2 regions of the Bradyrhizobium sp. WYCCWR15520 genome follow, and region 2 is predicted to be linked to the other one. Evidence: riboswitches for the same ligand, from Rfam matches in the RefSeq annotation. Region 2 holds a riboswitch; the other holds the start of a gene.
The links. Region 2 has a riboswitch for S-adenosylmethionine ahead of metX (homoserine O-acetyltransferase MetX). Riboswitches for the same ligand answer to the same signal wherever they lie in the genome.
Positions count from the first base shown of each region.

Region 1 (4,741 bases), on a different contig from region 2:
CGCGCCGTCGGCGGCCGCCAATCCGGCGGCGCAGAAGGGCGTTACCGGCAAGGCGATCGACAAGGTGAAGGAGGTCGCGAAATCGGCCAGCGACATTTTTAACCGCGTTCCGTGCCTGCCGCCCAAGGGCGGCTCCAAATCGATGGGCTCGCTGCCGCGCGTCGCGAGCAAGCTCGTCGCCGGCCAGCCGGTGGTGATCGTGGCGTTCGGATCGTCGTCGACTGCGGGCTACGGCGCGACTTCGCCGGAATTCAACTATCCCAACCGGCTCGCCGCGCAATTGCGCCGGCAATATCCGACCGCGAACATCGCCGTCGTCAATGCCGGCAAGGGCGGCGAGGACGCGCCGGAAATGATGAAGCGGCTGGAGACCTCCGTTCTCGATATGCATCCGGATCTGGTGATCTGGCAGGTCGGCACCAACGCGGTGTTGCGTAATCTTGATCCCGCCGAGACGGCAAAACTCGTCGAGGAAGGCATCGGGCGCATTCAGGCCGCGGGCGCCGACGTCGTGCTGATCGATCCGCAATATTCGCCGCGCGTCAACGAGCACGCCGAGAGCGCCGGCAAGATGATGTCGCTGCTCAACAAGGTCGCCGAGCTGCGCAAGGTCGGCGTCTTCCCGCGCTTTGCGGTGATGAAGGACTGGCACGAAAAGCAGGCAATCCCGATCGAGAATTTCGTGATCGCCGACGGCCTGCACATGAGCGACTGGGGCTACGCCTGCTTCGCGCAACTGCTCGGCGACGACATCATCAAGTCGGTCGGCCAGATCAAGCTCGGCGTCGCCGTGCCGGCGGATGTGCGGGCCTATCGGCCGATGTGATGTTGGCGAATAGGAAGTAGCGAATAGCGAATGGTGAAGATGCTATTCGCCATTCGCCCGCTACGCCTTCTCCAGCGCCTGCGCAACATCCTCGATCAGATCGTCTGCATGCTCGAGGCCTGCCGAGAAGCGAATGAAGCCCTCGCTGATGCCGAGTTCGGCGCGCGCCTCGGGCGTGAGGCGCTGATGCGTCGTCGTCGCGGGATGGGTGACGAGGCTCTTGGCATCGCCGAGATTGTTGGAGATCTTCGCAAGCCTCAAGGCATTGAGGACGCGGAAGGCGGCCGCCTTGCCGCCCTTCACCTCGAAGCCGACCAGCGTCGAACCGCCGCGCATCTGCTTCTTCACCAGCTCCGCCTGCGGATGATCGGCGCGGCCGGGATAGATCAATCGCGAGATCTTCGGATGGCTTGCCAGCGTCTCGGCGAGCTTCGCCGCGTTGTCGGTCTGCGCGCGCACCCGCACGCCAAGCGTCTCCAGGCCCTTGAGCAGGACCCAGGCGTTGAACGGCGACAGCGACGGCCCGGTCTGGCGCATGAAGTTGTGCAGGTGCTCGGCGATGAAGGCTTCGGACGAGAGAATGATGCCGCCGAGGCAGCGGCCCTGGCCGTCGATGTGCTTGGTCGCGGAGTAGACCACGACGTCGGCGCCGAGCGACAGCGGGCTCTGCCAGATCGGGGTGGCGAACACGTTGTCGACGACCAGCCGGGCGCCGCCCCTGTGCGCGATCTCGGCAATCGAGGGAATATCGAGCACATCGAGCGTCGGATTGGTCGGACTCTCCAGGAAGAAGGTCTTGGTGTTAGGCCGCAATGCGCGCTGCCATTGGTCGAGATCGAGACCGTCGACCAGCGTCGTTTCGATACCGTAGCGCGGCAGGAGGTCCTGCACAACGTAAAGGCACGAGCCGAACAGGGCCTTCGAGGCGACCACGTGATCGCCGGCCCTGAGCGGCGCCAGGATCGCGGTCGTCACCGCGGCCATGCCGGTGGCGGTGGAGCGGGCGGCTTCCGCGCCCTCGAGCTCGATCATGCGGCGCTCGAACATCGAGATCGTGGGATTGGAATAGCGCGAATAGATAAAACCGGGATCCTCGCCCTTGAAGCGCGCCTCGCATTGCTCGGCGCTCTCGTAGACGTAACCCTGGGTGAGAAACAGCGCTTCCGACGTCTCGCCGAATTGCGAGCGCAGGGTGCCGCCATGGACGAGGCGGGTTTCGGGACGATAGCGCTTGGTAGAACCAACTTCAGACATGTGACCTCCGCCGTGACCACTGGAAAATGGTCACAAAAAACCGGCCTGGAAAAATTTCCCCAGGCCGGGATCACACGTGTCCCCGGCCTGTTTAGCGATTTATTTAACGTGGCTGCAAGCCGGCCGGCTCAAATCACCACGGGATAAGTCATGCTGATATTCGCTTGCGCCCTTTCAGTCAAGGCGGCCATCAGATAACCCCTAAAAGCCCATATTTGCGAGGTTTGGATGACATTTGGGCATCCGAAAGGGCCACCTCAGAGGACCGCGCCGTGTCGTTCACGCTACCGCCCGACGCCAACGGGATTCTGCCCGACCGCATGATCGCGGCGATGGCGGATGCGGGCCTGATCCTGCCGGCCTATCCCTTTGTCGAAAGCCAGATCCAGCCGGCGAGCCTCGACCTGCGCCTTGGCGACATCGCCTACCGGGTGCGGGCGAGCTTCCTGCCCGGTCCCGGCGCGACCGTTGCCGAGCGCATCGACGAATTGAAGTTGCATGAAATAAATCTCTCCGACGGCGCGGTATTGGAGACCAATTGCGTCTACATCGTCCCGCTGCTGGAAAGTCTCGCCTTGCCGCCCGAGATCGTGGCCGCCGCCAATCCGAAGAGCTCGACGGGGCGGCTCGACGTGTTCACGCGCGTGATTGCCGACGGCACCCGCCGCTTCGACATGATCGGCGCCGGCTATCACGGCCCGCTCTATGCCGAGATCAGCCCGAAGACGTTTCCGGTGCTGCTGCGCGAAGGCTCGCGGCTCAGCCAGGTGCGCTTCCGCACCGGTGACGCCATCCTTAATGCCGACGAACTCGATGCGCTGCATGACGCCGAACGGCTGGTCGACATCGACGACGCCGATCTGGCCAATGGCGTCGCACTCTCGGTTGATCTGTCCGGCAAGAATTCCGGCGGCTTCGTCGGCTACCGCGCCAAGCGCCACACCGGTGTCGTCGATGTCGACCGTCGCGGCGGCTATGGCGTCGACGAATTCTGGGAGCCGATCCCGGCGCGATCCGACGGCAGCCTCATCCTCGATCCCGGCGAGTTCTACATCCTGGCCTCCAAGGAGGCCGTGCAGGTGCCGCCGGATTACGCCGCCGAAATGGTGCCGTTCGATCCGCTGGTCGGCGAATTCCGCGTGCACTATGCGGGATTCTTCGATCCCGGCTTCGGCTATGCCGGCGCCGGCGGGCAGGGCGCGCGCGCCGTGCTCGAAGTGCGCTCGCGCGAGGTGCCGTTCATCCTCGAGCACGGCCAGATCGTCGGCCGCCTGGTCTATGAGAAGATGCTGTCGCGCCCCGACGCCATGTACGGCCAGCGCATCGGCTCGAACTATCAGGCGCAGGGGCTGAAGCTGAGCAAGCATTTCCGGGTGTAGCTCACCGTTCGCCGTCATTGCGAGGAGCGAAGGCGACGAAGCAATCCATCTATCCGTTACGCCGTGCGATGGGATTGCTTCCGCCTTGGCTAAAGCAGGGGCGGACACGTCGCTTCGCTAGCAATGACGGCGAAGCGCTACCGCGCCGCCGATTTCGCCGCCGGCGTCACGCGCCACACCGTGTTGCCGACATCGTCAGCCACCAGCAGCGCGCCCTGCTTGTCGAGCCGCACGCCGACGGGACGGCCCTGCGCTTCGCCGTTGTCGTTGAGGAAGCCGGTCAGCACGTCCTGCGGCGGACCCGATGGCTTGCCGTCCTTGAAGGGCACAAAGATCACCTTGTAGCCTGAGCGCGGCTTGCGATTCCACGAGCCGTGCTGGCCGATGAAGGCGCCGCCCTCCATATCCGGCGGAAACAGATTGCCGGTGTTGAACGCAAGCCCGAGCGACGCCGTATGCGCGCCGAGCGCATAATCGGGCGCCATCGCCTTCTGCACCAGGTCGGGCCGCCGCGGTTCGACGCGGGTATCGACGCGATCGCCAAAATAGCTGTACGGCCAGCCGTAGAACGCGCCGTCCTTCACCGAAGTCATGTAATCGGGCACCAGATCGTTGCCGAGCTCGTCGCGCTCGTTGACGACGACCCAGAGCTCGCCCGTCGTCGGATTCCATGCCGGACCATTGGGATTGCGCAGGCCCGACGCGAACACACGCCATTGGCCGCTGGCACGGTCGACCTCCAGCACCGCGGCGCGATCCTTCTCGGCCTCCATGCCGTTCTCGCCGATATTGCTGTTGGAGCCGACGGTTGCATAAAGCTTGCTGCCGTCGGCGCTCGCCGTCAGGTCCTTGGTCCAGTGATGATTGAGGGGGCCGGCCGGCAGGTCCGCCAGCTTGACGCCGGGCGCACTGATCTTGGTGTCCCCCTCGCGGTACGTGAATTTCACGATCGCGTCGGCATTGGCGACATAGAAATCCTCGCCGACCAGCACCATGCCGAACGGCGAATTCAGGTTGCTCAGAAACACGCTGCGGGTCTCGGCCACGCCGTCGCCATCGGCGTCGCGCAACAGCGTGATGCGGTTGGCACTCGGCACGCCCGCGCCCGCCCAGCTCTGCGCCAGTCCGTAGATGAAGCCCTTGATGCTGAAGCCGCTCTGCTTCGGCGGCGCGTTGCTCTCGGCGACCAGCACGTCGCCATTCGGCAGCGTGTAGACGGTGCGCGGGTGATCGAGCCCGGTGGCAAAGGCGGTGACCGTCATGCCATTGGCGGCGGTCGGCT
Region 1 covers NZ_JBWBWM010000032.1:90,136-94,876, reverse strand. Annotated here, with positions in the region: gene AC0QUY_RS31165 (SGNH/GDSL hydrolase family protein) at 1-826, shown strand, start outside; gene AC0QUY_RS31160 (O-succinylhomoserine sulfhydrylase) at 887-2,080, opposite strand; SAM riboswitch at 2,151-2,230, opposite strand; gene AC0QUY_RS31155 (2'-deoxycytidine 5'-triphosphate deaminase) at 2,353-3,459, shown strand; gene AC0QUY_RS31150 (PQQ-dependent sugar dehydrogenase) at 3,597-4,741, opposite strand, start outside.
Region 1: another riboswitch for S-adenosylmethionine. It lies ahead of AC0QUY_RS31160 (O-succinylhomoserine sulfhydrylase); the one in region 2 lies ahead of metX (homoserine O-acetyltransferase MetX).

Region 2 (4,741 bases):
GGAACGACACGACCGCGCGCCGGCCGATGCGCAACAGATTCTCCAGCACGGTCTTCGGCTGCCGCGTCGCCTGCAGCGTCTGCGACAGGATCACGTAGTCGAAAGCATCGTCGGGATAATTGACGAGATCGGTATCGGCGTCGCCCTGCACCACGGCCAGCCCCCTGGCGACGCAGCGGTTGACGCCCTCGCGCGACAGCTCGATGCCGCGGCCATCGATGCCGCGGCTCTCCAGCAGTTGCAAGAGTTCGCCGTCGCCGCAGCCGACGTCGAGCACTTTTGAGCCGGCCGAAATCATTTCGGCGACGAGCAGATGATCGGTGCGATGCTTGCCGGTGCGATCGGGAGCGATGCCGCCGAGCGGCAAGGCCTGTTCCTGCAACGCCATGTCAGCCTCCCGTAACGTCAAGGCCGCGCGCCTTGCCCGCGGATTCCAGGAAGGCGCGGGAAATGTCGAAGAACTCGGGCACGTCGAGCAGGAAGGCGTCGTGGCCGCGGTCGGTCTCGATCTCGGCAAACGACACCCGCGCGCTCGATGCGTTCAGCGCATGCACCAGCGCGCGCGATTCCGAGGTCGGGAACAGCCAGTCGGAAGTGAATGACACCACGCAGAAGCGGGTCTTGATGCCGCGAAACGCCTGCGCCAGCACGCCGTTGTGGTCGGCGGCGATATCGAAATAGTCCATCGCCCGCGTCAGATAGAGGTAGCTGTTGGCGTCGAAACGCTCGACAAAGGACGATCCCTGATAACGCAGATAGCTTTCGACCTGGAAATCCGCGTCGAACGAAAACGTCGGCAGCTCGCGGTCCTGCATCCGCCGTCCGAACTTGCGATGCAGCGCCGCGTCGGAGAGATAGGTGATGTGCCCTGCCATCCGCGCCACCGCCAGCCCGCGATGCGGATGGGTGTTGCGTTCGAAATAGCGCCCATGGTGCCAGTCCGGGTCAGCCATCACGGCCTGCCGGCCGAGTTCGTGAAACGCGATGTTCTGCGCCGAATGGCGCGTGCTGCACGCCACCGGCAGCGCCGAAAACACCCGCTCCGGATAGGCGGCGGTCCATTGCAGCACCTGCATGCCGCCCATCGATCCGCCGATCACGCAGAGCAGTGTCTCGATGCCCAGCCGGTCGAGCAGCAAGGCCTGCGCGCGGACCATGTCGGGGATGGTGATGATCGGGAAATCCAGCCCCCAGGCTTTGCCGGTCGCCGGATTGGTCGAGGCCGGACCGGTCGATCCCATGCAGCCGCCGATCACGTTCGAACAGATGATGAAGTACTTGTCGGTATCGAGCGGACGGCCGGGGCCGACCATGATTTCCCACCAGCCGGCCTTGCCGGTCAGGGGATGCACATTGGCGACATGCTGATCCAGCGTCAGCGCGTGGCAGATCAGGATCGCGTTGGAGCGATCGGCGTTCAGCTCGCCATAGGTCTGATACGCGATCTGGAACGGCGCGAGATCAATGCCGCAATCGAGCTTTAGCGGCTGCTCGACGCCGAACTTCGCCACCGTCGAAGTCGGATGATCGGCCTCGTGGGCGCGGTCCTCGCTGTGAATCGACGGACTGGATACCGACTGCAAATTTGTCATCGACGACCAACCTCCTTGCGGAGGCTCCAGACAGAAGTCAGGCCATAAAAAACCCGGCCTGAACGAAAGGTTCGGCCGGGATCAACTCTGTCCCCGGCCTGTTTAGCGAGTTGTTTAACGTGGCTGCAAGCCGGCCGGCTCAAATGACCACGGAATGGAACAAAGCTAGTCCGAAGCAGGTCCCCCGTCAAGGCAGCGCATGGTTAACCCTGCGAGGATCATGGCGGATCTGACGTTTCTCTTTGCTTTCAGCGGCCGTCTTTTCTAATCAATGGCCATGATTGCCGGTGATTTCGGATCGATCCGGCCCTGAAGGTTTCTGAGATGTCCAAAGCTCCCCCGGCTCCGCCCTCGCTGCAGGAATTGCGCAAGGAGATCGACGCGATCGACGAGCAGGTCCATCGCCTGCTGATGGCGCGCGGCGACATTATCGACCGGCTGATCCAGGTGAAGCAGACCCAGGAAGTCGGCTCGGCATTTCGCCCGGCGCGCGAGGCCAGCATGATGCGCGAGCTCGTCCGGCGCCATCGCGGCATCCTGCCGCTCGACACCATCGAAAGTATCTGGCGCGTCATCATCTCGACCTTCACTTACGTCCAGGCGCCGTTCTCGGTGCATGCGGACGTCTCGGTCGGCGAGCCCGCGATGCGGGACTCGGCACGCTTTCACTTCGGCTTCGTGGTGCCCTATGTCGGCCATTTCAGCGCGCAGGCCGCCGTCGAGGCGGTGGCGAAATCGAAGGGCGATCTGGCGCTGGTCTCGGCGGTGTCGAGCCGCACGCCGTGGTGGAATGCGCTGGAAGCCGATGGCGCGCCGAAGATCATCGCCCGGCTGCCGTTCCTCGAACGCGCCGATCATCCGGCGGCGCTGCCCGTGTTCGTGATCTCGCGGGTCGCCGACGACGCCATGGTGACGGAAGTCGAGATGTGGAGCGTCCGCGTCTCGGGGTGGAACGCCGATGTCGCCCGTGCGCTGGCCCCGCTCGCCGAAATCGTCGCCGTGCCCGATACCGCCTTCGACGGCGCGGCGCTTCTGGTCTCGGACGCAGGCACCGGCTTCGAAAAGATCAAAGCCGCCCTGATCCAGGCCGGGGCCTCGGTGCGTTCTTCGGCCCTCGTCGGCAGCCACGCAACACGCTATACGGTGCCCCCGAACGGGTCTGCGAAGCCTTAAACGCTGCCTGCCATTTCCGGAGTTGAAGATGAACCGCCCCGTGCCGAATCCCGGCATTCTCGATATTGCGCCCTACACGCCCGGCAAGACGCCGGTGCCCGAGCCGGGCCGCAAGGTGTTCAAGCTGTCGGCCAACGAGACCCCGTTCGGGCCGTCGCCGAAGGCGATAGCCGTCTACAAGGACGCCGCCGGGCATCTGGAAGACTATCCGGAAGGAACCTCAAAGGTGCTGCGCGAGGCGATCGGTCGCGCCTACGGTCTCGATCCCAGCCGCATCATCTGCGGCGCCGGCTCGGACGAAATCCTCAATCTTCTGGCGCACACCTATCTCAGCCATGGCGATGAGGCGATCTCGACCGCCCACGGCTTCCTGGTCTACCCGATCGCCACGATGGCGAACGGCGCCAAGAACGTGGTGGCGCCGGAGACCAACTTCACCGCCGACGTCGACGCCATTCTTGCGCGCGTGACGCCGAAGACCAAACTGGTCTGGCTCGCCAACCCGAACAACCCGACCGGCACCTATGTACCCTTCGACGAGGTCAAGCGGCTGCGCGCCGGTCTGCCGCCGCATGTGCTGCTGGTGCTCGATGCTGCGTACGCCGACTACGTGTCGCGTAACGACTACGAGCTAGGGCTGGAGCTGGTGGCGACCACCGAAAATACCGTGATGACACACACCTTCTCCAAGATTCACGGGCTCGCGGCTCTGCGGATCGGCTGGATGTTCGGCCCGGCCAACATCGTCGATGCCGTCAACCGGATCCGCGGGCCCTTCAACGTCTCGACGCCGGCGATGCTGGCGGCGGTGGCCGCGATCGAGGACACCGCGCATGTCCAGATGTCGAAGGCCTTTACCGAGCAATGGCGCAACTGGCTGACCGAGGAGATTGGCAAGCTCGGCTTGAAGGTGACGCCCAGCGTCGCGAACTTCGTGCTGATCCATTTCCCGACCGAGAAAGGCAAGACCTCGACTGAAGCGGATGCGTTTCTCACCAAACGCGGCCTGGTGCTGCGCGCGCTGAACAATTACGGCCTCCCGCACGCACTGCGCATGACCATCGGCACCGAGGAGGCCAACCGCCTCGTCGTCGAAGCCTTGCGCGACTTCGTGGCGGTCAAGTGAGCGCGGCGCCGATTTTCCGACGCGTCGCGCTGATCGGCTTCGGCCTGATCGGCGGCTCGATCGCGCGCGCTGTGCGGGCCCAGGGGCTTGCCAGCGAAATCGTCACCACGGCGCGCTCGGAGAAAACCCGCGCGCGGGTCACCGAGCTCGGTATCGTCGATCGCGTGCTGGAGACCAACGCGGAAGCCGTCGGGGACGCCGACCTCGTGATCCTCTGCATTCCCGTCGGCGCCTGCGGCCCGGTGGCGCAGGAGATCGCGCCGTTCCTCAAAGCGGGCGCGATCGTTTCCGACGTCGGCTCGGTCAAGGGCGCCATCGTCCGCGAAATGGCGCCACACCTGCCGGGCAACGTTCATTTCGTGCCGGCGCATCCGGTCGCCGGCACCGAACATTCGGGGCCCGACTCCGGCTTCGCCGAACTCTTCATCAACCGCTGGTGCATTCTAACCCCGCCCGACGGCGCCGATCCCATGGCGATCGAAACGCTGCGCGCGTTCTGGGCCGGCATGGGCGCCAAGGTCGAGATCATGACGCCTGATCATCACGACCTGGTGCTGGCGATCACCAGCCATCTGCCGCATCTGATCGCCTACACCATCGTCGGCACCGCGGACGAGCTGGCGCAGGTGACGTCGTCGGAGGTGATCAAGTTCTCCGCCGGCGGTTTTCGCGATTTCACCCGCATCGCAGCCTCTGACCCGACGATGTGGCGCGACGTGTTCCTGAACAACAAGGAAGCCGTGCTGGAAATGCTCGGCACCTTCAACGAGGACCTGTCGAAACTCACGCGTGCGATTCGCCGCAATGACGGAGAGGCGCTGTTCGAGCACTTCACCCGCACCCGTGCCAT
Region 2 covers NZ_JBWBWM010000046.1:29,939-34,679, reverse strand. Annotated here, with positions in the region: gene metW (methionine biosynthesis protein MetW) at 1-388, opposite strand, end outside; gene metX (homoserine O-acetyltransferase MetX) at 390-1,592, opposite strand; SAM riboswitch at 1,674-1,753, opposite strand; gene AC0QUY_RS35665 (chorismate mutase) at 1,917-2,765, shown strand; gene hisC (histidinol-phosphate transaminase) at 2,794-3,891, shown strand; gene AC0QUY_RS35655 (prephenate/arogenate dehydrogenase family protein) at 3,888-4,741, shown strand, end outside.